DNA from 4 places in the Peribacillus aracenensis genome. Region 3 is predicted to be linked to each of the others. Evidence: riboswitches for the same ligand, from Rfam matches in the RefSeq annotation. Region 3 holds a riboswitch; each other region holds the start of a gene.
The links. A riboswitch is a leader RNA that binds a small molecule or an ion and turns the genes downstream of it on or off. The one in region 3 is predicted to bind cobalamin.

Region 1 (7,381 bases), on a different contig from region 3:
AGCCGGGATGGGTAGTGCACCTAATGCTGGCGCGACGGCAGACGTCAGTCATCCCGTCAAGCAAGGGCTCATTCAGTCACTAGGTGTTTTTGTCGATACGCTCATCATTTGCAGTTCGACTGCCTTCATCATTTTGTTTTCAGGTCTTTATACATCGAAGGAAACGGATGGAATCGTCCTTACCCAAAATGCCCTTGGAACGGCATTGGGATCTTGGGCGGGTATTTTCCTTGCCATCATTGTACTGTTATTCGCTTTTAGCTCCATTGTGGGCAACTATTATTATGGAGAGTCGAACATTGGCTTCATCAATGAGAATAAGTTTTGGTTAAACATCTATCGTATCGCAGTCGTAGGGATGGTGATATTCGGTTCTCTTGCCTCACTGGATTTTGTTTGGGGATTGGCTGACTTGCTGATGGCCCTTATGGCCATTATCAACCTGATCGCCATAGCATTACTAGGGAAGATTGCATTTGCTGCATTGGCGGATTATCAAAAGCAAAAGAAAAGTGGGAAAAACCCTGTCTTCCATGTGAACAATATTAAAGGCTTGAAGAATGTGGAATGTTGGGGTGACCCATCCGATAATGTGGATGTGAAGAAGGAAGCCTAAGCTCTCAATAAGCTTACATGTAAAGTCCTTGAAAGGGGATTTTACTTGTAAGCTTTTTTTGCCTTTTCCCCCCTTTTTTTATCATTATTGAATATTGCTTCAGTTTTTACACAAAATACCTATGTCTTAATACTGCTGTCAATGGATGATTCGACAATTTAAAAACTAGGAGTGAAAAAAATGGATAGCAAGCAATCAAAAAATGAATCTTCAGAAATTGCCGGAAGAATATATGATGTTAGTGATTATAAACGGGAAGATAATTTATCTTCTGGACTGGCTACAACACACGAACAAGTTTCAGATACTTATGCGGAAGGGGAGGTAAAAGCAGTCGTTGATGATGTGAACGGAAGAGATATTGAGCTTGCAAAAGAAAGAACTGAGGAAGAAAAGTAATAAATAATAAGATTTTTGGTTTTTTAGGAACAAGAATGATCTCCTGCTATTTTAAAGATTCCCTAGCTTTTGGAAAGAGGAAACAATAGCTAGGGGATGCTTAATTAATAAATCCTTTCAGTCTCCAACATTTGAAGCAATTCTTCCTTCGTTCTTGGGAAAAGGTCCCGTACTAAAGGTTCCCTTGATTGAAGAAGGGCTTGAAACATTTCAAAAACCCACGGCTTCTCCAGATGTGCCTGCTGCAAAACGTCTTCATCATGGAAAGCGGATACGGGATCCCCTTGGTATATGACCTTACCATCGTTCATGACAACGACTTCATCAGCCCATTGATATGCTAAATTAACATCATGAGTTGATAGGATTATCGTTTTGTGATGGTGGTGGATACTGTCAAGCAGAGCCATGATCTGTCTTGAGAAATAAGGATCCAATCCAGCTGTAGGCTCATCCAAGAGCCAGACATCAGGTTCCATGGCGAGTACCCCTGCAATGGCGACTCGTTTTTTTTGCCCGAGGCTCAAAAAATGGGTGGGTCTGTCTTTCAGTTCCGTTATTTCCGTTTCAGACATCGCCCAATTTACTTTCTCCTGGACTGTATTTCTATCCCATCCTAAATTCATCGGTCCAAACGATATATCCTGTTGTACATTAGCGGAAAAGAGCTGCGAGTCGGGATCTTGAAAAACAATCCCGACTTGTTTTCGTAATGATAATAAGGCTTTACGGTCATATTTCATTTTCTTGCCCTTAAATCTGATCTTTCCTGCCGTAGGTTGTAAAAGACCATTTAAATGGAGGAATAAAGTTGATTTGCCGGCACCATTATTGCCTAGTAATGCTATCTTTTTACCGTGTTGGATCGTTAGCGAAAGATCGTTTAAAGCAAACGTTCCATCCGCGAATTGATGGGTGAGGCCTTCTATATGAAAAATATGCTCGTCCATTCTTGGGTTGCCTCCAATTTACAAATATCCATTAATAAAGATTAAGCTTCCTAGTATTACAATCGCGATCAGCCAATTACGTGAGGAATAGGTGTAAGTATCCTCGATATAGGAAAGGTTCTCCTGATAGCCTCTTGCGTTCATGGCCATCGTCAAATGTCCAGAGCGCTGCAATACTCCTAAAAATAATGATGAGGTTAGTAATCCGAGAGATCGAATGCCTTTCCTTAACGAACCATACCCCAGCCGTGAAGCTTGTGATTGGTGAATGGCCAAAGCTGTCTCTAAAAAAATAAAGATGAAGCGATAGGTCAATTCTATTAAATCGACCAATAAGGAAGGCACTTTAAGTTTTCGCATCACCGATAGAATGACGGTAATGGGTGTAGTTAAGGTGAGGAAATATAAACAGCTGATGCTGCCTAATACGACAATGATCAAATCGATCACTGTTCCTATGCTGTCATCGCTGATGAATATCTGCCAGTTCCCGACCTTCCAGGACCACCATATATTCGAAAGCGAAGTAAATTTGCTTGTAAAAGAAAAAAGGATGGTAATGGTTCCTGATAGTATAAAAAATCCCGGTAATAGAAGTAATTTAAGATAATAAGAAAACGGGATTTTTGCCGCAAAAATGATTAAAGCGCTCATCACCGTAAAAGTGATGAGCGAAACGGTCATATCCCTTACCGTTAACGAAAATAGCAAAAGGGAGAGTGCAAAAACCATCTTTTCCAACGGATGTACATCCTTTAGCCCATTGAAATAGGCATATTTATCAATGAGTAACATGCTTCGATTTTCCGGGAATTTCCTGTTTGGTTTGCTTATTCCTTTGTTTCGTTACACCTATGAAATAACCAATGAAACCGGCTCCGATTGCAGCTTGCAGCGCAAATAATAAACTTTCGGTTTCCGCACCTGGCGGCTCCCAAATACTGTTGAACCATGGCTTGTATTCCGGCTGGATTTTAGTGATGGCTTCTTCAGCTTCTCCATCGGCACCGCCAAATTCCGTTCCTTGTTGCGTGATTAACGGTATGGTAGCAAGAACGACGACCAGGAAAAGCAGCAGTAAACTTTTTTTCATGTTAACGGGCCTCCTTAGATAAAACTCGCAGCAACTTCAATTCGCCTAGATTGTATTTTTTTAAGAAATTCATCACGACGACTGTCAATAACCCCTCACTGATTGCCAAGGGAATTTGGGTCAGGGCAAAAATCCCTGCAAATTTACTGAAAGAGGCCATGAATCCTCCTACCTCGGATGGAAAAGCAAGAGCAAGTTGAATGGAAGTTACCACATAGGTTCCCAAATCTCCAAAAGCAGCAGCCAAGAACACGGCAAGTGAAAAGGACCAACCCAATTTAGTTGCGCCCTTGAAGACGAAGTAAGCAATGAGCGGTCCGCAAACGGCCATGGAAAATGCATTGGCCCCTAATGTCGTCAATCCTCCGTGAGCCAGTAAAACGGCTTGAAATAATAGAACGATGGAGCCAACGACACTCATGGCCAATGGACCGAATAAAATGGAGCCCAGACCAACTCCGGTAGGGTGTGAAGAACTTCCCGTAACGGAAGGAATCTTTAGGGCGGATAAAATGAATACAAATGCACCCGATAGTCCAAGCATCATTTTTGTTTCTGGGTTTTCCCTTACTTTGGTTCTAATGGACCGGTAACCCAGGAGTAAAAATGGAAGCGTCACGGCCCACCAGAATATAGCCCATTCAATGGGTAAAAAGCCCTCCATGATATGCATGGCCATTGCCCGTTTTGGGACGAAAAGCAGTAAAATGACAAAATAAATGGTCTTCCAATTGGTTTTTTTCATTCTTTCTCCTTTCAAAACTTTTAATTTTTCTGATCAAACTTGAGAAGAAAGGCGCGCCCAACATAAAAAGCACTTCTTTCAAAGGAAAGAAGTGCGTAATGAACAGGAATTTTGCAGCATAAACCAACAATGGGCCTTTCTGCCTGATCCGCACACCCATCCTCGTAGGTTGAAACAGTTTCACGCTTCATGGCAGGTCTCCTGGCTTTGGTTCAATATCCCATTACATCCTTCCCATCTCATTTGACAGTGGATTAGTTAAAGTAATAGGACTCCCCTTTACAGTGGCGGGACCGCTCCGGATTTTCACCGGCTTCCCTTTTAAGCTGAATTCAAAAAAATTCAACACCATAAAACTTATGTAATTATTTAGAAAATTCTCGTATAGTGTACCATAAAGAAATAATTCCAGCTACACTATCTTTTTTTTTTGACTAAGTTTGTTGCAAGGAAAGGCTTGTTGACAGGATATGCACTATTAAACTTTTCTAAACAGTCGGAATAAACTATTGAATTTTGATAAAGTTGTTATATGATAGATAAAGTTAGTTAGAAATGTATAATAAAACCAAATATTTCATTTTAAAAGTGCCCTTGTGTGAATATACAAGGGATAATAGGGAAATCGGTGAAAGACCGATGCAGCCCCCGCTACTGTAAACGCTGATGAAATTGTCGATAGCCACTGGCATTGTTGCCGGGAAGGGACAAGGTAAAATGAAGCGTAAGCCAGGAAACCTGCTTTTAAAATTGCATGATACTTTTCGGAGGGAAAGGTAGAAGGACTATGACGATTTTAGGAGATTGGGCATTCTTGCCTGGGGCTCCTCATCCATATAGTTTTTTTAAACCTTGACTCTTATGTTAAGGTTTTTTATTTTGCCTTTTCCCTGAACGCAGGAGGAAGAAGATGACTACTTGGAACTTAATGGGTACAAATACACATCTGTTGATTTGTAATGGAAGCAGCTGTATGAAAAAGGGCGGGGAAGAAGTAACCCAGGCGATTCGCGATGAAATTACTTCCAAAGGACTGGACATGAAAATCCATACAACGAGGACACGGTGTAACGGAAGATGTAAAGATGCCTGCGTTGTGATTGCCTATCCTCAAGGAAACTGGTATCGAGTGGAGACGCCTGATTTCGGCCGCCAAATTGTCAGCCATATCGATGATGGGGAGTTTGTTCCACAAATGATCTACCAATTCAATGATGGGGAAATGATATCCAATCCCAATTTTCCTGCTCATACGGGTATTTCAAAGAACAAAGCGTAAAAGGAGATGTCTTAATGAGTACAAACGGTAAATTATTCGTCGTGGGCTTTGGACCTGGGAATTTTGAGCACATTACCAAACGTGCTGTCGAAGCCCTTCAAGAAAGTGACTACATCATTGGTTATAAAACTTATGTTGAACTCATTCAGGGACTGCTTACTGATCAAACGATTATTAGTACGGGGATGACTGAAGAGGTATCACGTGCTCAGGAAGCAGTGAAACAAGCGGAGCTGGGTAAGAAAGTTGCGGTAATCTCCAGCGGGGATGCTGGGGTTTACGGGATGGCTGGGTTGGTTTATGAAGTATTGATTGAAAAAGGCTGGAAAGAAGAAACTGGAGTGGGCATTGAAGTCATTCCTGGCATTTCTGCAATCAACTCTTGTGCATCTTTACTTGGGGCACCAGTCATGCACGATTCGTGTACAATCAGCCTCAGTGATCATTTAACTCCTTGGGAACTGATCGCTAAAAGGGTTGAAGCAGCTGCAATGGCGGACTTTGTCATTGCCCTGTATAATCCGCGCAGTGGCAGGCGGACGAGGCAAATTGTTGAAACACAGAACATTCTCCTTCGCTACCGTTCGCCCGATACACCTGTCGGGTTGGTGAAAAGTGCCTATCGCGATAGGCAGGATATTGTCATAACCAATTTAAAAGAGATGTTGAACCACGATATTGGAATGTTGACCACCGTCATTATTGGTAATTCATCCACCTTTTTATATGATGACAAAATCATTACACCAAGAGGCTATCAGAGGAAATATACATTGAATTCGGAAAAGCAACCATTGAGGCCGCATCAGCGTCTGCAAAAAGAAGCGGAACCGTGGGCATTAGATCAAGAAGCCTTCACCGAATCCTCTGGAGGAGTTGGATTACTTACAAAAGCACCTGAAAAGAAGCCAGCTTCCTTTGAAATGGCAATGGAAGCACTGTCAAGAGTCAAGGGTCAAACCGTTCAGCAATCCATTGAGCCGATTGTTCAGCAAAAAATGGAGTCGGTATTCGAACTTGCCGTTAGTCCAGGTGTGGCGAATAAACAATTCACTCCCAAACAAATGATGACACTTGCGGAAGTTGTCGGGGAAAAAGGCACGATGGAATACACGCCAAATCATAAAATCATATTAAAGATTCCGACAATGGATCCGGAAGTCATTACGGGGAAATTGCAGTCAGCAAACTTTCTATTGTCACCGATTGGAGATGTACTGACATTAAAAGCATGTGATTTCTGTGATGGTGAAAAAACCGAATCCATTCCTTATGCGGATGAAATACATCGGGTGCTTGGCGGAATGAAAATGCCAAAGGAACTTAACATCGGTTTTAATGGGTGTGGGATGGCTTGTTATAGTGCTGTGATGGATGATATCGGAATTGTCTTCCGAAAAGGGAAGTTTGACTTATTTCTTGGAGCTAAACCGGTTGGAAGAACAGCCCATCCAGGTCAGCCTGTTGCGGAAGGCATTGAACCGGAACAGCTTGTTGAACTGATTACCGATATTGTCGCAGAGTATAAGCAAAATGCCCATCCAAATGAGCGGCTTTTTAAATACTTCAAACGTTCGAAAAAGATACAGAATTTCTCTTATCAGGACATCGCTCCCAAAATAAACATAGAGCCTGCGCCTTGTGAAGACTAATCAAGAGGGGGAAAGTAAATGAAAGCAGTTTTGTTCGTAGGACACGGAAGCCGTTTGGCTTCGGGAAACGAAGAAGTCCTTCATTTTATTGAAAATATGATTCCAGCATTGGATGGGCGCTTCCTTGTAGAAACGTGCTTCTTGGAATTTGCGGCACCGAATATATCCAAAGGCATTGATAATTGTGTAAAACGAGGGGCTTCTGAAGTTATCGTCATACCGATCATTTTGTTGCATGCAGGACATTCGAAATTACATATCCCAGCTGAAATAGAGGATGGGAAAACAAAGTATCCAGAAGTGAAATTCACATATGGCCAAACGATCGGGGTCCACCCTGATATATTGACAATCCTGACAGACCGTCTTGAGGAAGCGGGATTCGATACATCTTCTGAACAGGCTGAGACAGCAATATTGCTGATTGGCCGAGGTGGCAGTGATCCTGATGCAAATAGTGATATATATAAAATTTCACGATTATTATGGGAAAAATTGAACGTAAAATGGGTCGAAGCAGCGTTCATGGGTGTAACGGACCCGCACGTTGACGAAGGTATTGAACGATGCATCCGCTTAGGGGCAAAAAAAGTAGTGATGCTGCCATATTTCCTCTTCACAGGTGTGTTGATGGAAAGAATGGAGGA
Region 2 (7,381 bases), on a different contig from region 3:
CTGTTCAATAGCTTCCTGATCGAGAAGAGGGGAAAGGGCCTTCATGTTACCTCGAAAGGAAAACAACTTCTTCAATTGGCACCTGAAGACCTGCGATCTCCAGCTTTGACAGCTCAATGGGAGCAGAAGCTAACCGCGATTGCAAAAGGGAAGCTGCCAAAACAGGCTTTCATCGGCGATATGCGCGCCTACGCCAAAAATATCGTCCATGAAATCAAAAATAGTGACCAAAAATTCAAGCATGATAACGTGTCAGGAACGAAATGTCCTGATTGCGGCAAGCTGATGCTTGAAGTGAATAGTAAAAAGGGAAAAATGCTTGTCTGCCAAGATCGAGAATGTGGCCATAAAAAAAGTGTTTCACGTGTAACAAATGCTAGATGCCCACAATGTCATAAAAAGATGGAAATGCGCGGTCAAGGAGAAGCACAGACATTCACTTGTAAGTGCGGTTTTCACGAAAAACTTTCTTCTTACAATAAACGAAGAGGGCAAAATAAAAATCAAAAAGTATCCAAAAATGAAGTCTCCAATTATATGAAAAAGCAAAATAAAGAAGAGCCGATCAATACTGCCTTGGCGGATGCCTTGGCAAAACTGAAATTCGATAAATAAAAGAAAAGAGTCCTTCACCTTTAGCTCCGTGGTGAAAGGGCTCTTTTTTTATGGGGTTATTTGAAATGGCGAAATCCTTATAAATGAAAATGACGGCAGAAAGGGATGGAGCGAGTGCTCCATCCCTTTCCATATATCTGCTTCTGTTAAACTTCATTCAGTACGGTGCCATGTAATTCATATTCAAGTGTTTTGTCAGTGTGTGTGTGTTTATCCGAATCTACTCGTGTAAGTGTACTGAATGGTTTCTGATCACCCGGACTGAAAATTGCTTCATCATTCTCTGGATTCCATAGGCTGTAAATACTCATGATCGTATCCTCCTCCTTTGGATGAGAAGACTAGTAATTCCCATACTTGATTATCATCTAACGCTTCCATTGACTCTAACGCTGATCACCGGGACTAAACACCGCTGCGTCATTCTCTTTGTTCCATTGGCTTCTGATTGTACTCATCATGCACATCATCTCCTTTGGTGAGAATGTCTTACAGTATTTTTATACCCGGATGGGACAGGTTAAAACATAAATTTTAAAAAAAGCATGATTTTATCCAGAAATCCATGTAATAAAACAAACCTCCTTTTACAATCAAACAGTTTGAATTGTATTGTTCGTTTTTTTGCGGGGATGTTCTTGAATTTGACAGTTTAATAAACCCGGTCAGTTGGAGCATGCCCACGTTTTTGTTAGTGCCTGGTGGACTGACCTTTTTTATAAAGTAACGTTCTTTTTCAATGAATGGAAAAGCGAGGGGGCTTCGTATCCAGGTAACATACATTTTCTGTAAGTGTCCTGGTTGATAAGTTGGAAGAAGCTCCGAACTTTAAAGAACCTTTTCTACTATATTGACAAATCATTATTGTAAAGTGATATAATTTTAAATTGTATGCATGACGAAAAAGTAGGAGATAGAATCAAATGAAACAACCATTAATTAATATTGAGAGTAAATTCAGACCCGAGATCGAAGGGTTACGCGTTGTTGCGGCACTGCTGGTAGCGGTATATCATATATGGTTAAATCGTGTTTCCGGCGGGGTTGATGTATTCTTTGTAATTTCAGGTTTTCTTATTACCACTTCAATCGTTTCCACAATTAATCGAACAGGGGAATATCGTTTTCTGCCATATGTCACAAAGTTAATGAAAAGATTACTTCCTTCTGTATTTTTTATTCTTGCAATCGTTCTCGTTTTAAGTTGGTTTTTATTACCTAAATCAATTTTAGATAAAACTTTACATGAAGTATTTGCCTCCATGTTTTTCTACCAAAACTGGCAATTGGCATTTTCGAGCACGGATTATTTAGATTCCAGCCAAATGAAAACGCCTGTTGAACACTTTTGGGCTTTGTCCATACAAGGACAATTTTATATCATCTGGTTTTTGGTATTCACTTTAATTTTATTTTTAATAAAAAAATATAAATTAACTAAAGTAAAAACATTAATCAATACTATTTTAGTCATATTATTTGTTTCTTCTCTTATATATTCCATATATTTAACCTCTGTCAATCAGCCATGGGCTTATTTCATTACGATGACACGTGTGTGGGAATTTGCTTTAGGCAGTTTGCTCTGTATCAATTTATCATTAATCAAGGTAAATAAATATATTGCTACAGTGATAGGCTGGCTCGGATTAATCGGATTAGTTTTAACTGGAATAGTCTTCAATGTATCTGAAATGTTTCCAGGGTATATTGCCTTATGGCCAATGACCTGCGCATTATTCATTGTTTTGTCTGGTACACGCGATACGAAATATGGTGTCAAACGCTTTTTAGGTTCCCCGGTAATGGTGAAGCTAGGTGGAATAGCCTTTGGAATCTATTTGTGGCATTGGGTATTATTGGAGTTCTACCGTTATAATGTCCAGGAAACTCCAGGATTCATCGTTGGGACTCTTATTATCATTTCATCAATTGCCCTTTCGTTTTTAATGACTCGATTTATAGAAGAACCAATCCGAAGCTCAAAGGACAATAAATTCTCATTCAAGAGAATCGGGTTAATGGGCAGTGTGAATGTACTCTTGATTGCCTCTCTTTTAATTGGAGTATATATAGATAAAAATAAGCTGGAAAATAATATAAACGATAAAAATTATCCAGGAGCGTTAGCTGTAAAAAACCCTGACGATATACCTGATCAAGAACCAATTCCGTCATATTCTGAAGTCTTTGATGATTTACCAAAAGCGCATTTGGACGGCAGTAACCAAGGGTTAAAGGAAAGTGACTTGAAAATTGGGAAATATGGCAAAACTGAAAATTACGATGCTACAATTGCCCTGATCGGCAGTTCCCATTCAGAGCATTGGTTAGGTGCCATTTTAGAAGCAACAAAAGATGATAATTATCGTGTATTGAATATGACTCGTTCAGGTACACGTTTTTCAACAGGTTATGCGGATGATGATTTGAAAGGTATCTGGGTCAATAATGTTCTCGATTATCTAAAGGATGCAGATGTAGATCTTGTCATTTCTCACGCCACAGCTTCTGATTCGCCTAATAATAAAATACAACAGCAAATGGTCGATCAGCTGCAGTATGTTAAAGATGAATATGGTATTGAAGTGTTAGCGATTCGTGATGATCCAAGATATAGTTTTAACGTACTGGAATCATTAGAAACAGATGGACTAGAAGAAACTACAAAAAAAATGAATTCAGCAGATAATCAGAAAGACGAAAGCTTTTGGAGACAATTTGAAAAAGAGAATAAATCCTTGCATAAAATTGACTTAACAGATTACTTCAAGGTAAACGGTAAATTCCAGCCCATTATAGGTAATGTTATAATTTACCGTGACAATAGACATTTAACGAATACTTATTCTGAAAGTTTCGGACCTGTTTTTGAAGAAAAAATCAATGAGATAGGTTTAATTGAAAAGTAAGTATAGCTAATTGGAATTTGTTTGAAGTCTAAATATAATAAAAATCTGAGTTCTGTTTTTTACAGGGCTCGGATTTTTTTATATCTATAGGGATTGATGAAGTAGTGGTTAAATTTTCTGACCGTCACATAAATCACAGAAAAAAACCCAGTTACGATGCGGAAGAACTGCATTGTAACTGGGTTTTTCAAATTAGCGTCCCAGATAGGAATCGAACCTACGACCTACAGCTTAGGAGGCTGTCGCTCTATCCTGCTGAGCTACTGGGACATATATTTAAGTCGACGACTTATTTATTATATTTCTTATAGGCAAACTTTTCAAGCTTATAGCACATACTTATGAAAAAAAATCTTCATAAATGCTCAGCAAATCACTATGCCCTTTTGTTTTCCTATTAATTCTTTAAATGGAATACTTTATTATCGAATAGTATTCTGATACTATTATACTAGAAAAAATTAGGGGAATGATAGTGAAAAGATATAGAGTTTTATGGATGGTGGCATTGCTGGGAATTTTAATTTTACCTGGATGTTCACAAGGGATTGTAGAGGGTATAGGCATAAAAACGGCTGCACCGATTGCGGAAGATGACATTGAAGTGGTCGAAGCGGCCGAGAATGAGACTGAGACTGGTCAGGATTTGGATGGCCAGATCGATACGGGAGACTGGATAATGGCCAAGTCCCCGGTCAGGCTTCCAATCTTGATGTATCACAGCATTTCTGAAGGGAATGGACTTCGGGTTCCAATTGAGGAATTCCGAGCACAGATGGCTTGGCTTCGGGAGAATGGTTACTATACATTATCCCCTGAAGAAGCATACCTCGTTTTAACCGAGAATCGGATGCCAAGTGAGAAGTGCGTCTGGCTTACTTTTGATGATGGCTATACAGATAACTACACGGAGGCTTTTCCGATATTAAAAGAAAATGATATGAAAGCAACTGTCTTCATGATCGGTAAGTCCATTGATAAAGGTCATCACCTGACTGAAGATCAAATGTTGGTGATGAGCAGGAATGGTATTTCGATCGAAAGCCATACCATCAACCATTTGGAGCTGAACCGCATGACGGCAGTACAGCAAGAAGCTGAAATGGTCCAGTCAAAGGATCTGTTCGATCGTATCCTCAAACAGGACACGACAGTGCTTTCCTATCCTGTTGGTCGGTATAATGAGGAGAGTCTTAGGGTGTCAGAAGAGGCCGGATACAAGATGGCAGTCACTACTGAACCTGGAGGAGCTTCAAGGGACCAAGGGATGTATGCCCTGCATCGAGTTCGGATTTCACCCGGATTATCAGTCGGTGGGTTCGCGTCGCTGATAGAAAATGCTTCTAATCATTGAAGATGGATGGTGCATTTCGAATTTGTTCAGAAAAATCATATAATAATCGATTCTTACATGGTGTATAATGAAGGCAGTGAAAATTATATACATATGAACGATTTGGTGTCTTAATGACTTAAAAGGGAAGTTGGTGAAATGCCAACGCGGTCCCGCCACTGTATATGGGAGCTGACGGCTATGTACCACTGTATGAGATATGGGAAGGTGCCGTTGACGATGACCATGAGCCAGGAGACCTGCCAGAATTCGTACACCTGTAACCTACGCGGATGGGAAGGTGTGTGGCAGACCCTAAGAAAGAGTCCGTAATGATATTGTTGCCATGCAAGCACCTTCCGTTTAACGGGAGGTGCTTTTTGTTTTGGGGCATCTTCCAGGAATGCGTTTTCTTTATTTAGGTGGGAAGAAATTAAATGAAAAGATTGTGGGGAATGAAAATGAAGAAGATTTTTGGTCTGATACTGTTGATGTTGCTTACTGCAGGATTGATGGTTGGCTGCAGTGACGCTGCTGATGAAGGAAAAGAAAAGCAACAAACGAATCATGCTCAACACGAAGCTTTCCCGATTACGATTAAAGATGCAACTGGGGAAAAAGTGACGATAGAACAAAAACCGAAGAAAATCGTTTCGTTGATACCAAGTAATACGGAAGTGGTCTTTGCACTTGGTTTGGGTAAAAATGTCGTTGGTGTATCCGACAATGATAATTACCCGGAAGAAACGAAAGAAATTGAAAAAGTTGGCGGAATGGAAATGAACACGGAGCTGATTGTCTCCATGAAGCCTGATCTTGTTCTTGCGCATGCATCAAGTGCCCATAATTCGAATGAGGGTTTAAAACAGCTTAAGGATGCTGGAATAGATGTCCTTGTAGTCAATGATGCACAAAGCTTTGACCAAGTCTATAAGTCTATTGAAATGATTGGACAGGCAACGGGGGAACAGGATAAGGCAAAAGAAATCGTTACGGATATGAAAACGAAGCTCAAGGATATCCAGGAAAAGGCCAAATCCGTAAAGGAAGAGGATAGGAAGACCGTTTTAGTGGAAGTTTCGCCTTCACCGGAAATATACACACCTGGTAAAAATACTTTCATGAATGAGATGCTTACTATCATTTCAGCGGATAATGCTGCTGCAGAATTGGACGGATGGGCAAAAATTGATGAAGAGTCGATGATTGCTGCAAATCCGGATGTCATCATTACAACGTATGGTTATTATACGAAAGATCCAGTTAGTGAAGTGACGGGCCGAAAGGGATGGCAAGACGTAAATGCCGTTAAGAATGGCCAAGTCTTTGATGTCCATTCAGACTTGGTGACCCGTTCCGGTCCACGTTTAATAGAGGGAGTAGAGGAACTTGCCAAATCAGTCTATCCGAACCTATTTGACAACTAAATGGGCTTTTGCTTATTTGATTGCGTTGTTCATTTTGTTATTCGCGATGACGATAGGCATTTCCTTTGGTTCGGTGCCAGTACCGATTCCCGTACTTATACAAATAATCGGCAAGGAGATTTTCCATTTGCCGATTTCTGCTGATCCGGATGTGATGCTTACGAATATCGTGATGAACATCCGCCTGCCGCGTGTATTGCTTGCGGGTTTGGTCGGGGCATCACTTGCGATTGCGGGTGCGGCTTTTCAGGGACTGCTCCGGAACCCGCTCGCTGATCCTTACACATTGGGTATTTCATCAGGAGCATCGGTAGGCGCCGTATTGACAATATTCTTGAATATTTCACTGCCGTTCATCGGTTTATATACTCTTCCGGCATTGAGCATCTTATGCTCAGTGCTCACGATGCTTTGCGTACTGACTTTCGCAAAAAAAATGGATCGATCGATGAAAGTGGAAACGATCATTTTAACGGGAATCATTTTCAGCTCATTTTTAAGTGCCTTCATTTCATTGATGATTGCGCTGACGGGTGATGAATTAAGACAAATCATCGGCTGGCTGATGGGAAGCGTTTCAATGCGAGGTTGGAATTACATTGCAATCATTTTGCCGTTTTTTATCATTGGCTCATTGATTTTGATCATGAATACAAGTGAATTGAATGCGATGACTTTCGGGGAAGACCGGGCAAAGCACTTAGGTGTGAATGTTAAGCGGCGGAAAATGTGGATCTTGATAGCCGGTTCGACATTGACGGGGGCAGCCGTTGCCGTTTCAGGGGCGATTGGCTTTGTAGGATTGGTCATTCCTCATTTTGTCCGAAAGATTTGGGGGCCTGACCATAAACATCTACTTCCTTTGTCATTGTTGGTAGGAAGCGGATTCTTAATATTGGCGGATTTTGTGGCACGAACGATCATTGCCCCATCGGAACTGCCGATCGGGGTGATCACCTCACTTATCGGGGCACCTGCATTTGCGCTGATTTTATTAAAGAGACGGAGAGAAGGGTAAAAACGGATGCTTGAAGTAAGAGGGTTAACAGGTGGATATCATAACAAAGCTGTTTTGGACTCTGTCTCTTTTGATG
Region 3 (7,381 bases):
ATACCGACTGCGATTTATATCGCCATGGACTCCGGGAATATGACATTAGCCTGGCTATGGGTTGCCGTAATTATTGTCATTTCATTTCTTATGCTTTTTATCGTGACCTACATAAAATGAATGCTTTTTCTCGAATATACTTATGAAAAAGTGGGTTGAGGCTTCTATGTCTTCTTTATGTGTGAAGCCGTTTTTTTCGTAAAGGTTCCGTGCAGGCAGGTTCATTTTACCGGTTGAAACGGATATCTTTTCCCAATCGCCTTGTAATTGAAGGGCATGTAACAGTGCATCCGCGATACCCTGCCGAAAATAATCAGGATGGACGACCATTCGGCAAATCAGCATTTGACGATTCTCTTTTGAAAAAGATAGTGCACCCACTAACGCATCACCCTTTAAGTAGCATAAAAACGTTTCATGACAATGAATGAATTGTTCATATGTTTCCAATAGAGGAGGTATATCGGCAAAACCGATCATATCCGCTTCCACCTTATAGGCCTCTTTTTGAAGATTAAAAAGCTGCTGGCCATAATCGGAGTCCAGATCCCGAATTTTCATGATCAAATCGTATCACTCCCTTTCATCACATTATAATGGAAGAAGGAGATTATTGTTTCCAATCAGTCTGTGTTATAATCGACAAACAATATGAACTAATGAAATGAGGAAGAAATTTGTTAACATTTGAAGAAAAATTGAGCATCATTGAAACTTTTCCGGAATTACAGCGAAAAGATGTTTCATTGGGACGTGTGAACTTTCATTATCCAGAAAGCGTTCAGGAGAAAAAGATCGTCGTTCAGCACTTGCATCCCAATGGAAATGGATTCGTTTACGCAGGGCATATGAGAAAAAAAGACACTGACCGTAAAGGTTTTATCAATATTCGTGACTATAATGAAGCGGAATTAAAAGAATTGATCCAAAAAAGCGTCGATTACCTATCTGAACCTCCGGTTGAATTCGAAGAAGAGGAAGACGGGTTCGCTAGGTTGGAAGGGAAATGGATTGGCCCTGAAAAGCAAGAGCTTACACTTGAAAGGGAAGACCTGCTTTGGAATGTGTATTCCGGAACGAACCTTGAGGAGTGTTTCGAGAGTCCAGTAGAGGCGGAGCGCTACTTATTGGACGAAGGCTTCCGGCAAAGCAAGAAGAGGAATATGTAGAATTTTAGGATAATTTGTCGGTTGATTTACTGCGATAATCTTGTTTTTTTAGGAATTTCCATGATATAATATAAGTAATTATTTTTGTTCGGAATAAGTTTGATAGAAGGATTTACTGTAATAGGATTCCTCTTGAAACATTATCCAGAACCAAAAATAGTAATAAAATGGATTTTTCCAAACACAGGAGGAACTATCATGGTACAAGGTAAAGTAAAATGGTTTAACGCAGAAAAAGGTTTCGGTTTCATCGAAGTTGAAGGCCAAGACGATGTATTCGTACATTTCTCAGCTATCCAAGGCGAAGGCTTCAAAACGCTTGAAGAAGGCCAAGAAGTTTCTTTCGAAATCGAGCAAGGCGCTCGTGGACCACAAGCAGCTAACGTTCAAAAATAATTGAACGCATATAAAAAAAGACTCCGATTATGGAGTCTTTTTATTTTTCCTTTTTTTCGGCCATTTCCTTTAATGCTTTGTCCAATTTTTCTTCGATCCGTTTAGAACGATTAAAATGCCCTGCCAGGAAAAACACGATGAATATAACGAATGCGACAAGCACTAGCATAAAAAGGATAGGCAGGAACTGGGTTATATTTTCAGTCATTGGATATTATCTCCTTTTTTATTCCATTATACTACATGCTTACCGTTGCTTATGATAGAGGGAGCCAAGTTCTTTAAAAAACACTGAAAGGGGATATGCGAATGCGCATATCCCCTTTCAGTCAGTTCTGGAATAGCGAGGCGAACTTTTGAAGTCTGTGCAAGTCCGATTCTTGATACATCTGTTCTATCTTCAATGTCACCAATAACTGGCTCTTGGCAAATAACATGTCCCGGAAATGATCGACCGCCCCACAAAAATGATGATAGTTGGTTTCACCGGTTCCGAAGACTCCCGTTTTCAGATGAGCAATAGGCAACTGTTCCAGTTCTTTATAAAAGGCTGCTGATTTAGCAGGAAGTTCCCCATTGCCCCATGTATAGGTGCCGACGATCAATGCATCGTAATCCGGCAATGTGCGTAAGTCGAATTCATTCATTCGATATAGTCCAGCTTCAGGTAAAAGGGAAGCGAGGGCTTCAGCAAGCGCTTTTGTATTGCCTCCGGCAGTATGATAGACAATGGCAACTTTACAGCTCATCGAACCCATTGCTGGCATTTACTTGACTGTATGTCCTTGACTTCTGTTCGAAGAAATCGGTTTTGGTAAGTCCGATGGATTCATCATCGAACGTTTTGATCCATGGCATCGGATTCTCGCCATACTCTTTATACAAATTCTCAAGTCCTAGCATACGTAACCGTTTGTTGGCGATATATTCGATGTACTCATTGAATTCTTCCAAATCGAGATCGGCTTTGGTTTGGATATCTTCGAGCATATATTCAGACCATTCTTTTTCGAGTTCGACTGCTTTTTCAATCGTTGTATAGATGAACTTCGTGTTTTCTTCATTATTTAACTCAGGATATTCATACATCAAGATTTGAACGAGCATTCCAATGAAATCGAAATGGACCATTTCATCACGATGAATATAGGATATCATCGTAGCGGAACCAGTCATTAAATTTTGTCGTCCTAAATTATAATAAAAGGCGAAAGCCAGATAGAAATATATCCCTTCAAGGTTCGTTGAATGGATCAGTGCCTCGAATAAATGCTGAGGGCTGGGATCGTCCACGAACGTTTGATAAGCATCAACGATCGGTTGGTTACGCTTAATCACTTCAGGATGTTCTTTAATGCGGTCGAATAGCTGTTTTTGCTTGCCTACAGGAATCAAGGAAGCAAGGATATAGGAATAAGACTCATTATGGATCGATTCCTGCTGGGCCATGTTGGCCAGAATAGCTTTTGCCGCCGGATCTTTGATGTACCGAAGGATTTCTACTAAAGTGGGCGTTTGAAGACTATCCATTCCAGCAATCATTGTAAGGATATCGAGAAAAGCGTCCTGGATATCTTCGTCCAATTCGCCCCACTGCTTTTTATCCTGAATCATGTTTACGCTCGAAGGCTTCCAAAAGTTATTGATGAGCTGTGTATAGGTATCATAGAATTTTTCATACTGAATATCGTTCCAAAGGAGGAAGCCTGAAGCTTCTCCTTTGAAAACACCGGTTGCTTTGGTTGGATGCGTAGGTTCGAGCATCCGAATCTTTTTGATATGATTGGTCATTCGTGAAAACTCCTTTAAGAATAGATTACTGGGGTATGATTGTCGTTAACTTGAACAGCTTTCGCAGGCATTGTCATATTCGGAAGAAGTCGAACGAACATAATACGTTGATTTCAATCCGCTTTCCCATGCCGTTAAATGGATATCCAATAGAACCTTCGCTTTGATTGTATTGTGTACATACAGATTAAAGCTGATTGCTTGGTCAATATGGCGCTGGCGGGCTGCATTTTGCCTGATGCTTTCCAGTTGGTCCAAATTAAATCGCGTCTTTTTATAATATTCATACGTATTTGGCGTCAAGCCTGGAGCGGTCACCTTGAATTTGAAGTTTTTCTTTTCTTCGTAAAATTCAATTTCATACAAAGGATCGATTCCATCCGTGGAATTACCGATTTTAGCTGTCGAAGAATTCGGGGCAATGGCCATTAAATAGCCATTACGGGTCCCGTGTTCATGCACGTCTGCTTTTAAATCCATCCATTTTTGATCTGTATAGTCACGCAGTTCGAAATAGTCCCCTGTATGCCAATCAGATCCTTCAAAATATGGGTATGAACCTTTTTCCTTGGCCAATTCATTGGATGCCTTGATTGTTAAGTAAGCGATCTTTTCGTATAAAGCATCTGCATAGTGAACAGCCTCATCGGATTCCCAATAAATATTCTGTGTAGCAAGTAAATGATGCCATCCAAACGTTCCTAAACCAATTGCCCGGTAACGTTTGTTCGAGATGGATGCTTGTTTGACAGGAAGATTATTCACATCTATGACATTATCCAGCATGCGGATCTGAATGGGAATCAATCTTTCCAAAACATCGCTGCCCACTGCCCGGGGCAAGTTAATGGATGAAAGGTTGCAGACAACGAAATCGCCGCTTTTACGAACCACAACAACATCTCCATCTTCTGTTTCATATTCATCCGTGATTGTCGAAGGGCTTAAGTTTTGGGCAATCTCCGTGCAAAGGTTAGAACAATAAATCATACCTTTATGCTTATTGGGATTCTTCCGATTCACTTCATCGCGGTAGAACATATACGGTACGCCTTCTTCTAATTGAGAAATCATGATGCTTTTCATGATGTCCATCGCTTTGATTTTTTCAAAGCTATAGTTTGGAAGCGTGCCATTTTCTGCGGCCTCGACAGCAAGTGCATAATGATTCCTGAAGCTTCCTTCGCCTTTCTTCTCGTCATAAAGATCTTCAAGTGAAAATCCAAGGGTTTGCTTAACGGTATGCGGATCGAAAAGATACCATTCTTTTCTGTCACGTACAGCTTCCATGAATAAATCGGGTATGCATACGCCTGTAAATATATCATGGGCTTTTAATCTGTCATCCCCGTTTTGTGTCTTTAAATCGAGGAAGCTCATGATATCTTTATGCCAGGCATCCAAGTAAATCGCGATGGCACCTTTACGTTGCCCCAATTGATCGACACTTACAGCTGTCTGGTTGAATAGTCGAATCCAGGGAGTCGTGCCGGAACTGTTTCCAGAGAAACCCCGGATATCAGAACCAAGCGATCGAACCTTACCGACGTAAAGACCTACTCCGCCGCCAAATTTAGATACTTTTGCTGCATCGTAGTTTGATAGGTAGATTCCGTCAATGGAATCTTCAATTGCGTCGATAAAGCAGGAGCTTAACTGTCCATGTGTTTTACCTGAATTGGAGAGTGTAGGAGTCGCAACGGTCATATAAAGATTGGACATGGCCCAGTATGCTTCTTTAATGAGTTGCAGGCGGTGCTCCGTTTTTTCCAATCGCATGATTTCCATCGCGATGATCATGAAACGTTCTTGTGGCAGTTCGTAGACCTTGTCCTTTTGAGGGCGGGCCAGATAGCGGTCGTTCAATAAGTAGATGCCTATGTACGAGAATAATTTATCTTTTTCCGGGTCGATTACCGAACCCAATTCCTCAATTTCCGCTTTCGTATATGAAGATAGCAGTTCTGATTTATAAATAGGATAACGCTGACCTTCTGAAAGCTGGGAGAGTTCCGCGATCAGCTCATAGAATGGGCCATAACTCATGCCTTCATAGCCTCGATTGGCTTGTGCATCCCTATACATTGTATTCAACAGTTCTGCTGCAGCAACGAACGTCCAATCCGGAGCATCGATATCCACACTTTCAAGAGCGAGCTGAATCAGTTTTTTTGATGCCTGTTCTTCGGTTGAGTCACTTTTGCGATCTAGCCATTTTGTAAAACGCTTTTTGAACTTTTCCATATCGAGATGGCCTTCGAATTCCTTTGATAACATCTCGAGCTGGATGGACTTCGCTTCTGTGTCATTTTCACTTATGGTAGAGTTATATGTTTGGGTCATTAATAATCCTCCTTGTTGACTTCCTTCTAAAATAAAAAAACCGCCCAATGAATTGAGCGGATCAAACGATAGAATAAAAGAGCCATGAAAAAATAGCCGTTAAACTATCGTTTCATCATCTCAATCCCCGAAGAATAAGAAACGTGAAAAATTCAAGGCAGGTCTCCTGACTCATGATCATCCTACTTTGAGTCCTTCCCGTATAGAGAGCTATACAGTGGGTTTCTCATTTCGTCACATTTACAGTTGCGGGGACAGTTCCGGGTTTACACCGGATTCCCTTTTCAGCCATCACTGGCACCTTGGATTATAAAAAATTCTATATATAGTTATTAGTGATGTTTATGTAATCAATATCTAGTATTTCTGCTTATATTATCGTAAGCCATATACGATGATAATTCAACTAATATATTTGAAAAAAACCAACCCTTATCTATTGACAAAGTGAGTGCAGAGTGCGAAGGAATGAAAGAATTTATTGGGGAATGGGTAATTCAAGCGCTGATTTTACGCGATTTTGTGTTAAAATAAATTGTCTAGTAAAGGTGGCTCTCCCTTATTGCGATGAGGGGATTCGCGGAAAAATATTTAAGAAAAAGGGGATAAAATCTTGGAAAAAGTATTAGTTTTTGGACATAAAAACCCGGATACAGACACAATCTGTTCAGCAATCGCTTATGCAGACCTGAAAAAGCAGTTAGGTATCAACGCTGAACCAGTTCGTCTGGGTGAAGTGAATGGTGAAACTCAATATGCATTGGACCAATTCAAATTCGAAGCTCCCCGCCTTGTGGAAAAAGTTGCAGGGGAAGCTGAAGGCGTAATCCTGGTCGATCATAACGAACGCCAGCAAAGTGCTGAAGATATTGACCAAGTCCGTGTGTTGGAAGTTATCGACCATCACCGTATCGCTAACTTTGAAACAAGCGATCCACTATATTACCGGGCGGAACCTGTTGGATGTACGGCAACCATTTTAAATAAAATTTATAAAGAAAACGGCATCGAAGTCCCTAAAGCAATCGCAGGACTTATGTTGTCTGCCATCATTTCCGATTCGTTATTGTTCAAATCTCCTACATGCACGGAGCAAGACATTGCAGCAGCAATGGAACTGGCTGCCATTGCGGGAGTCGACGCTGAAACATACGGCTTGGAAATGTTGAAAGCCGGAGCTGACTTGAGCGATAAAACGATTGCCCAGCTTATCACTCTTGATGCAAAGGAATTCTCCATGGGAATGGCTAAAGTGGAGATAGCACAGGTCAATGCTGTAGATCCGAACGAAGTCCTTGCTAAGCAAGCAGAATTGGAAGCGGCGATAGGAGCGGTCATCGCCGAGAAGGAATTGGACTTATTCCTATTTGTCGTAACGGATATCTTGACTAATGACTCTGCTGCCTTGGCGCTTGGTAAAGCAGCTTATGCAGTGGAAAAAGCATACGACGTTTCATTAAACAATAACATCGCCGTCTTAGAAGGCGTTGTATCTCGTAAAAAACAAATCGTGCCGATCTTAACGGACGTATTCAGCAAATAATACAGGAAAAGGGGGTGTTCATTAAAAACATGGACATCCTTTTTCTGTATATGCAAGAAAAGACTCAACCACCATTAAGGGTGGTTGAGTCTTTTTTCTTAGTTCAAAGCTTCCTTTTCTTTTTCATAGGCAATGACAA
Region 4 (7,381 bases), on a different contig from region 3:
ATCCGGCATCTTATTTCCTAAGAAAAGAAGAGTGGTATGCATATGCATTTGCCACACCTGTAATCGGGGTTGCCTTTTTCGTGATATCCGTTTTCATATGGAATCAGGGAGTGAAGAGGTACCGCGGGGCAGGGAACTAAAAAAACCCCTTCAACAGCATTCATGTTGAAGGGGTTTTTGTTTAGTTCCTTTTTTTCTTTCTTTCAATATATCTTGCTTGTGCTTCAATATATTGCTGCTTTTCCTCTTCCGTTTCCGGAATGACCTGAGGTACTTTTGTCGGCTTACCGTCTTCATCAATGGCCAGCATCGTTAAAAAAGCGCGTGCCGTAAGCTGTTTTTCACCTGTTAATAGGTTCTCACGCTCCACTTTCACGAATACCTCCATTGATGTGCGATGAGCACAGGTGACATAAGCTTCAAGGTTGATCGCATCCCCTGTCTTGATGGGGGCCAAAAAATCAAAAGAGTCGCTTGAAGCAGTCACAACGGGTTTTCGACAATGGCGCATAGCCGAAATGCAGGCTATTTTATCAACATAGGCCATTACTTTTCCGCCAAAGATAGTATTGTGATGATTTGTATCCGGTGGAAAAACAAGGTCGGTTAAAAAAGTCCGTGACTGCTGTGTTGGATGGGCAACATTCTTTTCCATCATTGGCCTGTTGGTTTGGCCATAAGGTTTTCACGGACGATTTTTGCTGCTTCGACCATGTTTTTCAGGGAAGCGACGGTTTCCGGGATACCCCTTGTTTTCAGGCCGCAGTCGGGATTGATCCAAAACTGGTCTTTATCCAATACCTTGATGCCCCGTTCAATCATATCGACCATTTCTGCCACTGCCGGCACACGCGGGCTGTGAATATCATACACACCCAGGCCAATGCCTTTTTCATATGTTTTTTCCTCGAATGCGGAAGCAAGCTCCCCATGACTACGAGATGTTTCGATGGAAATTACATCGGCATCGAGGGAGGAGATGACATCCATGAAACTGTTGAAGTCGCAATAGCACATATGCGTATGGATTTGGGTTGTTTCCTCCACGCTTGATGTGGATATCAAGAATGAATTTACAGCCCAGTTCAAATACTCGTCGCGATCGCTTTTTTTCAATGGCAGACCTTCTCTAAGTGCAGGCTCATCAACCTGAATCATTTTAATTCCAGCAGATTCCAATGCAATGACTTCCTTTTCCAAAGCGAGCGCCAGCTGATAACAAACATTCTCCCTGGAAATATCATCACGGACAAATGACCAATTCAAAATCGTAACAGGACCTGTAAGCATTCCTTTTACCGTCTTCTTCGTCAGTGATTGTGCGTAAACACTTTCCCTGACTGTCATCGGTTCGATGAAATGGATGTCGCCATAGATGACTGGTGGTTTTACGCAGCGGGATCCATAGGATTGGACCCAACCCTTTTCCAGAAAGATGAATCCGCCCAACTTATGGCCGAAGTATTCAACCATATCCGTCCGTTCGAATTCCCCGTGAACGAGAACATCCAAACCGATTTCTTCTTGGATTTCAATCCATTTGCCGATTTCTTCGTTAACGAATGCTTCATATTGCTGAGCGGTCCAATCTCCTTTTTTGAATTTCCCGCGTGCTTGTTTAACTTCAAGTGTCTGCGGAAAGCTACCGATTGTAGTCGAAGGAAGGAAAGGCAATTTGAAAAATTCCTGTTGTTTTTGGTAACGCTCTTTAAATGGAATTTGACGGCCGGCGGTCCTGGTTTTAATCTTTTCGACTTTCGATCGTACAGCCCCATGATTCCGAGCATTTGAACTTGCTAACGTTTGAACCGTAGTTTTATTGGCATTGACTTTTTCGGCGATTGCTTCAGAGCCTTGATTATTCCCTTTGACCAAGAGTGTGATTTCCTCAAGTTTCTCGTCAGCGAAAGCAAGGGCCTGTTTCACTTCTTTTGAAAGGGCGGATTCATTACGAACGGTCACTGGGACATGAAGCAGGGAACAAGAGGGCTGAAGCCAGATTTGGTCTTCGGCTACCTTTTTCTTAAGAGTCTCGATCAATTGAATTTTTTTCGATAAATCAGATAGCCAAATGTTTTTTCCGTCAATCACACCTGCAGCAAGCACTTTGTCCTTCGGGAAGCCGAATGCTTCAAGATTACTTAGATTCCTCCCTTTATCATGTACAAAATCAAGACCGATTCCTTGGACTTTTAATTCGATGACTTCTTGGTAGTGTTCCACGGCATCAAAGTATGTTTGTAGCATGATGTTCAGGTTCGGTGCTGCTTCATTCAGCTTTTCATAGAGATAAGTAACAGTTTGCATATCATCCTTGGAAATGGATGAACCAAGAGCAGGTTCATCCATTTGTACCCATTTCACTCCTTCTTGCTCCAACTCCCGCAGGATTTGCGTGTATAGGGGAAGCAAGCTCAGGATGATGCCAGGGATCTCTTGTTTATTGAAGCCTTTGGAAAGGGAGATGAAGGTATAAGGCCCGATCAATACGGGCTTCGTTTCAATTCCTAGTTTTTCCTTGGCTTCCCGGTATGCTTCAAGTGGTTTATTTTCTGTTAAAGTCAGCTGTGGCAGTTTTAATTCAGGGACAATATAGTGATAGTTCGTATTGAACCATTTCGTCATTTCGGAAGCGACTTCATCATTGTTTCCGCGAGCCATTGAATAATATACGGAAAGAGGAACTCTACCGCCTTCATAGGCTGAATAACGTTCAGGAACAAGACCGAACATGACGGACATGTCGAGCATTTGATCATAGAAAGTGAAATCGTTGACAGGAATGATATCAATGCCCCGTTGCTTCTGTTTTTGTAAGTTGCCTAAACGGATTGCTTTTAGTTGTGTCGTAAATTCCGCTTCATCGATTTTACCTGACCAGTAAGCTTCCAATGTACGTTTCCATTCACGATCTTCCCCGATTCGAGGGTAACCCAAACTACTGCTTTTCAAAATTCCCATCCTCCCAATTCATATTATTGAACAATAAAAAAAGCATCCCTAACCGTCAAAAGAGAAAGTTAGAAATGCTTAAAATAAGAGGCATTCAGAATGCCCCTTACAATTATAAGGTCCCTAACACCTCCCTATCTCCCGTAGGTTAAAACAGTGTTGTTGAAATAGGCAGGTCTCCTGACTTAGGGATTATCATTAGCGGCGGGCCTTCCCGATCCGTTGATCAGTGGCATATTGGATGGCGCTAACACTCCCATTACAGTGGCGGGACCGTGCCGGAATTACACCGGACTTCCCTTTTAATCCTAATTAATAATTAGGAACCTATTTCCACATATGAAATTTTACAAAACCTGCCTTTATAAACTGTTTGCAGGTCGAAGATTTTTAAAATAAAAACTATTATAAAAATTTAGGCAATCTTAACATATCCGACCAAAAGGGTCAACATGAGATTCGGGAAAAGAATCCGTTTTTTGAGTGTGTGGGTGATGAGGATAAGGTCTGTTCCTAAAAAAGAATATATTGTTTGGACAGGGAGTATGTATAGAGGGAGTGGCGTATTGAAATGGGGCGTTGGGGATGACTTTCTACATCTTGATTGCAGGAATCATTTTTTGCATGGTGATGAGCATTCGTACGTTATTTCTTGTTGAGTCGGGAGGAAAGAAGTTTTCTCTGGAGGATATGCTGTGGCTTGGCAATTTATATGCGACGATATTGGTTGGATTCGCATTGATTTATTTATTATACGAGCTTCAGAATCATTCGGTGATTCTTGATATGGGCAATAGGCTGGATGGCACTTTCTATGAACAGTTGAAGACTTCCTTTTACTTTAGTGCGATGACGATGTTTTCTGTAGGGTATGGAGATATAGCCCCGATTGGCATAGGCAGGATGATAGCTACCATTCAGGCTTTCATCGGGTATACACTGCCGGCAGCGTTCGTGATTCGGACAGTTATCGATCTGGAACAGAATGATAGGAGGAATAAATGAAAGTTGTGTTTCTTTCGATTATTGGGTACTCTTACCATAATGAAAGAAATGGAGGGTTCAATATGACTGTTAAAATTGGAGAAAAAGCACCTGATTTCAAACTCCCTGCAAACAATGGTGAAATGGTTTCCCTATCGGATTTTAAGGGGAAAAACATTGTTTTATATTTTTATCCAAAAGACATGACGCCAGGTTGCACGACGGAGGCCTGTGATTTCCGGGACCATAATGAGCAATTCGAGGAATTGGACGCGGTCATCATTGGTATCAGCCCAGATCCAGCGGCACGTCATGAAAAGTTCATCGAAAAGCATGGATTGCCTTTTCTGCTGCTGGCTGACGAAAATCATGAAGCGGCTGAATCATTTGATGTTTGGCAATTGAAAAAGAACTTTGGCAAGGAGTATATGGGCATTGAACGTTCAACTTTCCTGATAGATAAGGCTGGTAAGGTAGTCAAAGAATGGCGTAAAGTAAAAGTCAAAGGCCACGTCGAAGAAGCTCTTGAAACTCTTCGCGACCTCGAAAAATAAGGGACAGGCAGATGAAGGATGAGCGAATAACGAAGCTTGCAGCCAGGCTGATTCATCATTCGATACAAATACAGCCAAAAGAGAGAATCCTCATACGGGGGCATATCAACACGAAACCATTATTGAAAGAGCTGATTGATGAAATATACAGAGTGGGTGCTTATCCATATGTAGAACTCGAAGACGATGAGATAAGCCGCCACCTGTTACAAGGGAATGTGAAGGAACAACTTGACACATCTTCGCAATGGGCTCTGAAGAAATATACAGATATCGATGCAGTCATCATCATCACAGGGGAAGAAAACGAAGTGGAAATGACTGATGTTCCCATCGAGAGGCACCGTCTTCAGGGGGAGGCCATGAATTCCCCCACTCTTTTCTATGTAAACAACCGACGTTGGGTCTTACTTAATTATCCCACCAACGCATCAGCGCAAAAAGCCGGCATGCCCTTCAACACGTACCAAGACTTTCTGTTGAACGTCTGCACCATGGATTACGGGAAAATGGAGGCGGCCTTGAAACCGTTAAAACAATTGATGGAACGGACTGACAAAGTCAGGATCGTTTCACCAGGAACAGATTTGACCTTTTCCATTAAAGGTATGCCGGCCATCATATGTGCCGGAAAAAAGAATTTACCGGATGGGGAAGTGTTTACGGCACCCATAAAAGATAGTCTCAATGGAAGGATATCCTTCAACACACCCACAACCTATGAAGGAATCACCTTTAGTGACATAGAATTAAACTTTGAAAAGGGAAAAATCATTAAAGCAACTTCCAATCGTGACTCAGAAATGAACCAAATTCTGAATATTGATGAAGGATCCCGGTTTATAGGGGAGTTCGCAATTGGAATCAATCCATATATATTGGAACCTATGGACGATATATTGTTCGATGAGAAAATAAGCGGGAGTCTGCACTTGGCTATTGGGCTCTCCTATGAAGAAGCGGATAATGGAAATCGTTCATCGATACATTGGGATATGGTCTTGATCCAGCGTCCGGAATATGGGGGCGGTGACATCTATTTTGACGACGTCCCGATTAGAAGGGATGGCGATTTCATTTTGCCGGAATTACATGCATTAAACCCAAATTGTTTAAAATAAAGCCTTTTTTAATAAGGGTAAGGCTTTTGTCCAACTCAAAAAGGGGACACCTGAATATGCTTTATTAAGGGAATACCTCCTCAGAGAAAGTTGCGCGGGACACATAGAGCCCGTGTTTTTTTTATGTTAATTAAAAGGGAGAGATAAACATGTTAATACTTTCGACTGTCATTCCGAATGAAGGCATCCAAACGAAGATGATGGAAGCTTTTCCAGATTTGAACTTCATTTATCAAAAAGGATGGACGGATGGGCCGCTTCGTGAAGCGGAAATCCTAATTACATATGGTGAAGACTTAACAGAAGAAATCATTGGGAAAGCGGCGAACTTGAAATGGATCATGGTCATGAGTGCAGGGATGGAATTAATGCCATTTAAAGCCATTGAGGAACGTGGCATTCTGGTGACAAACGCAAGAGGCATTCATAAAATCCCGATGGCCGAGTATACGATAGGGATGCTTTTGCAATATGAAAAGAAATTGAAAATGCTTATCAAGAATGAAAAGGAAGAATTGTGGGATAGAAAGATTGAAGTAGGGGAATTGAATGGCAAGACTATGCTCGTTATTGGTGCCGGTGCAATTGGAGGGGAGGTGGCTCGTCTTGGGAAAGCCTTTGGGATGACGACGATGGGAGTGAACAGGAGCGGGAAGCCAGTGGAATCCATCGATCACCTTTATACTCTGGATAATTTATTGGAACCCATACCGGGAGCCGATTATATCGTATCCGTCCTGCCAAGTACGGATGAAACGAAGGGCCTTCTGGCAAAAGAGCACTTTAAAGCAATGAAAGAATCTGCAGTTTTCGTGAATATTGGCCGCGGAGACCTGATTAACGATGAAGTGTTGATCGAAGCCCTGGATGCCGGTGAGTTATCTCATGCCATCTTGGATGTATTTGACCCGGAGCCTTTGGGGAAAGGGCATCCGTTTTGGAGGATGGAGAATGTCACAGTCACACCGCATCTATCAAGTAAAAGCGGAGAATATCTACCAAGAACCTTTGCCATTTTCGAAAAAAACATGCGTGAATACCTGAAAGCTGGAAATGACTTCACCAACGTAATCGACTTATCTAGGGGATACTAAACTCAAAGCAGTAATGGTATAGATTCATTGTGTTCATGAATTCATGAATAAACTAAAAAAGAATGGTTAAGCCATTGAATTATTGACAAATTCAACGCATAAAAGGTACACTATTTATAAATATTATAATTTAAGAATTCATACTTAATGAGAAAAAGAGGTGGATGACGGTGTCTGAAGTTCAGTTAAAAGAAGCATTGGATTCCTTAAAAGATACCGGTGTAAGAATAACTCCTCAACGCCATGCGATACTTGAGTATTTGATAAACTCCATGTCCCACCCCACCGCTGATGATATATATAAAGCGCTGGAAGGCAAGTTTCCGAATATGAGCGTGGCAACGGTTTATAACAATCTGCGTGTGTTCCGTGAGGTAGGTTTGGTAAAAGAACTTACGTATGGTGATTCTTCAGCAAGGTTTGATTTTGTGACGACGAATCATTATCATGTAATTTGCCAAACTTGCGGGAAAATTGTGGATTTCGATTATCCTGCATTGGATGAAGTCGAGCATTTCGCTGCACAAGTCACCGGTTTCAATGTTAGTCACCATCGGATGGAGATCTACGGCGACTGTACGGATTGTGCGAAAAAAGAATCGCATTAAAAAAAGTTCCTCCACTTGGTTGGAACTTTTTTTCATGTTATCAAGAAATGATACAATTGTTAAAGACT

Region 1: linked by a shared signal. The riboswitch ahead of N0M92_RS13250 ((2Fe-2S) ferredoxin domain-containing protein) and the one ahead of N0M92_RS03545 (ribonucleoside-diphosphate reductase subunit alpha) in region 3 are both predicted to bind cobalamin.
Region 2: linked by a shared signal. The riboswitch ahead of N0M92_RS11660 (ABC transporter substrate-binding protein) and the one ahead of N0M92_RS03545 (ribonucleoside-diphosphate reductase subunit alpha) in region 3 are both predicted to bind cobalamin.
Region 4: linked by a shared signal. The riboswitch ahead of metE (5-methyltetrahydropteroyltriglutamate--homocysteine S-methyltransferase) and the one ahead of N0M92_RS03545 (ribonucleoside-diphosphate reductase subunit alpha) in region 3 are both predicted to bind cobalamin.

What each region holds. Positions count from the first base shown of each region.
Region 1 is NZ_JANZMJ010000011.1:92,787-100,167, reverse strand. It holds gene N0M92_RS13285 (alanine/glycine:cation symporter family protein) at 1-616, shown strand, start outside; gene N0M92_RS13280 (YozQ family protein) at 797-1,015, shown strand; gene N0M92_RS13275 (energy-coupling factor ABC transporter ATP-binding protein) at 1,120-1,965, opposite strand; gene cbiQ (cobalt ECF transporter T component CbiQ) at 1,984-2,760, opposite strand; gene N0M92_RS13265 (energy-coupling factor ABC transporter substrate-binding protein) at 2,747-3,058, opposite strand; gene N0M92_RS13260 (energy-coupling factor ABC transporter permease) at 3,060-3,803, opposite strand; gene N0M92_RS13255 (hypothetical protein) at 3,824-3,994, opposite strand; cobalamin riboswitch at 3,978-4,171, opposite strand; cobalamin riboswitch at 4,373-4,563, shown strand; gene N0M92_RS13250 ((2Fe-2S) ferredoxin domain-containing protein) at 4,714-5,082, shown strand; gene cobJ (precorrin-3B C(17)-methyltransferase) at 5,097-6,734, shown strand; gene N0M92_RS13240 (sirohydrochlorin chelatase) at 6,753-7,381, shown strand, end outside.
Region 2 is NZ_JANZMJ010000009.1:109,737-117,117, forward strand. It holds gene N0M92_RS11635 (DNA topoisomerase III) at 1-615, shown strand, start outside; gene N0M92_RS11640 (hypothetical protein) at 762-926, opposite strand; gene N0M92_RS11645 (acyltransferase family protein) at 1,539-3,527, shown strand; tRNA gene N0M92_RS11650 (tRNA-Arg) at 3,724-3,797, opposite strand; gene N0M92_RS11655 (polysaccharide deacetylase family protein) at 4,027-4,881, shown strand; cobalamin riboswitch at 4,968-5,142, shown strand; gene N0M92_RS11660 (ABC transporter substrate-binding protein) at 5,316-6,287, shown strand; gene N0M92_RS11665 (FecCD family ABC transporter permease) at 6,250-7,305, shown strand; gene N0M92_RS11670 (heme ABC transporter ATP-binding protein) at 7,312-7,381, shown strand, end outside.
Region 3 is NZ_JANZMJ010000002.1:180,142-187,522, forward strand. It holds gene modB (molybdate ABC transporter permease subunit) at 1-120, shown strand, start outside; gene N0M92_RS03515 (GNAT family N-acetyltransferase) at 82-561, opposite strand; gene N0M92_RS03520 (hypothetical protein) at 678-1,169, shown strand; gene N0M92_RS03525 (cold-shock protein) at 1,368-1,565, shown strand; gene N0M92_RS03530 (hypothetical protein) at 1,606-1,773, opposite strand; gene N0M92_RS03535 (flavodoxin domain-containing protein) at 1,895-2,332, opposite strand; gene N0M92_RS03540 (ribonucleotide-diphosphate reductase subunit beta) at 2,304-3,356, opposite strand; gene N0M92_RS03545 (ribonucleoside-diphosphate reductase subunit alpha) at 3,402-5,699, opposite strand; cobalamin riboswitch at 5,839-6,019, opposite strand; gene N0M92_RS03550 (manganese-dependent inorganic pyrophosphatase) at 6,313-7,242, shown strand; gene N0M92_RS03555 (hypothetical protein) at 7,341-7,381, opposite strand, start outside.
Region 4 is NZ_JANZMJ010000029.1:62,746-70,126, forward strand. It holds gene N0M92_RS22540 (ABC transporter permease) at 1-140, shown strand, start outside; gene N0M92_RS22545 (acyl-CoA thioesterase) at 182-655, opposite strand; gene metE (5-methyltetrahydropteroyltriglutamate--homocysteine S-methyltransferase) at 655-2,961, opposite strand; cobalamin riboswitch at 3,106-3,298, opposite strand; gene N0M92_RS22555 (potassium channel family protein) at 3,538-3,957, shown strand; gene bcp (thioredoxin-dependent thiol peroxidase) at 4,020-4,490, shown strand; gene N0M92_RS22565 (aminopeptidase) at 4,502-5,611, shown strand; gene N0M92_RS22570 (D-2-hydroxyacid dehydrogenase) at 5,761-6,705, shown strand; gene perR (peroxide-responsive transcriptional repressor PerR) at 6,870-7,313, shown strand.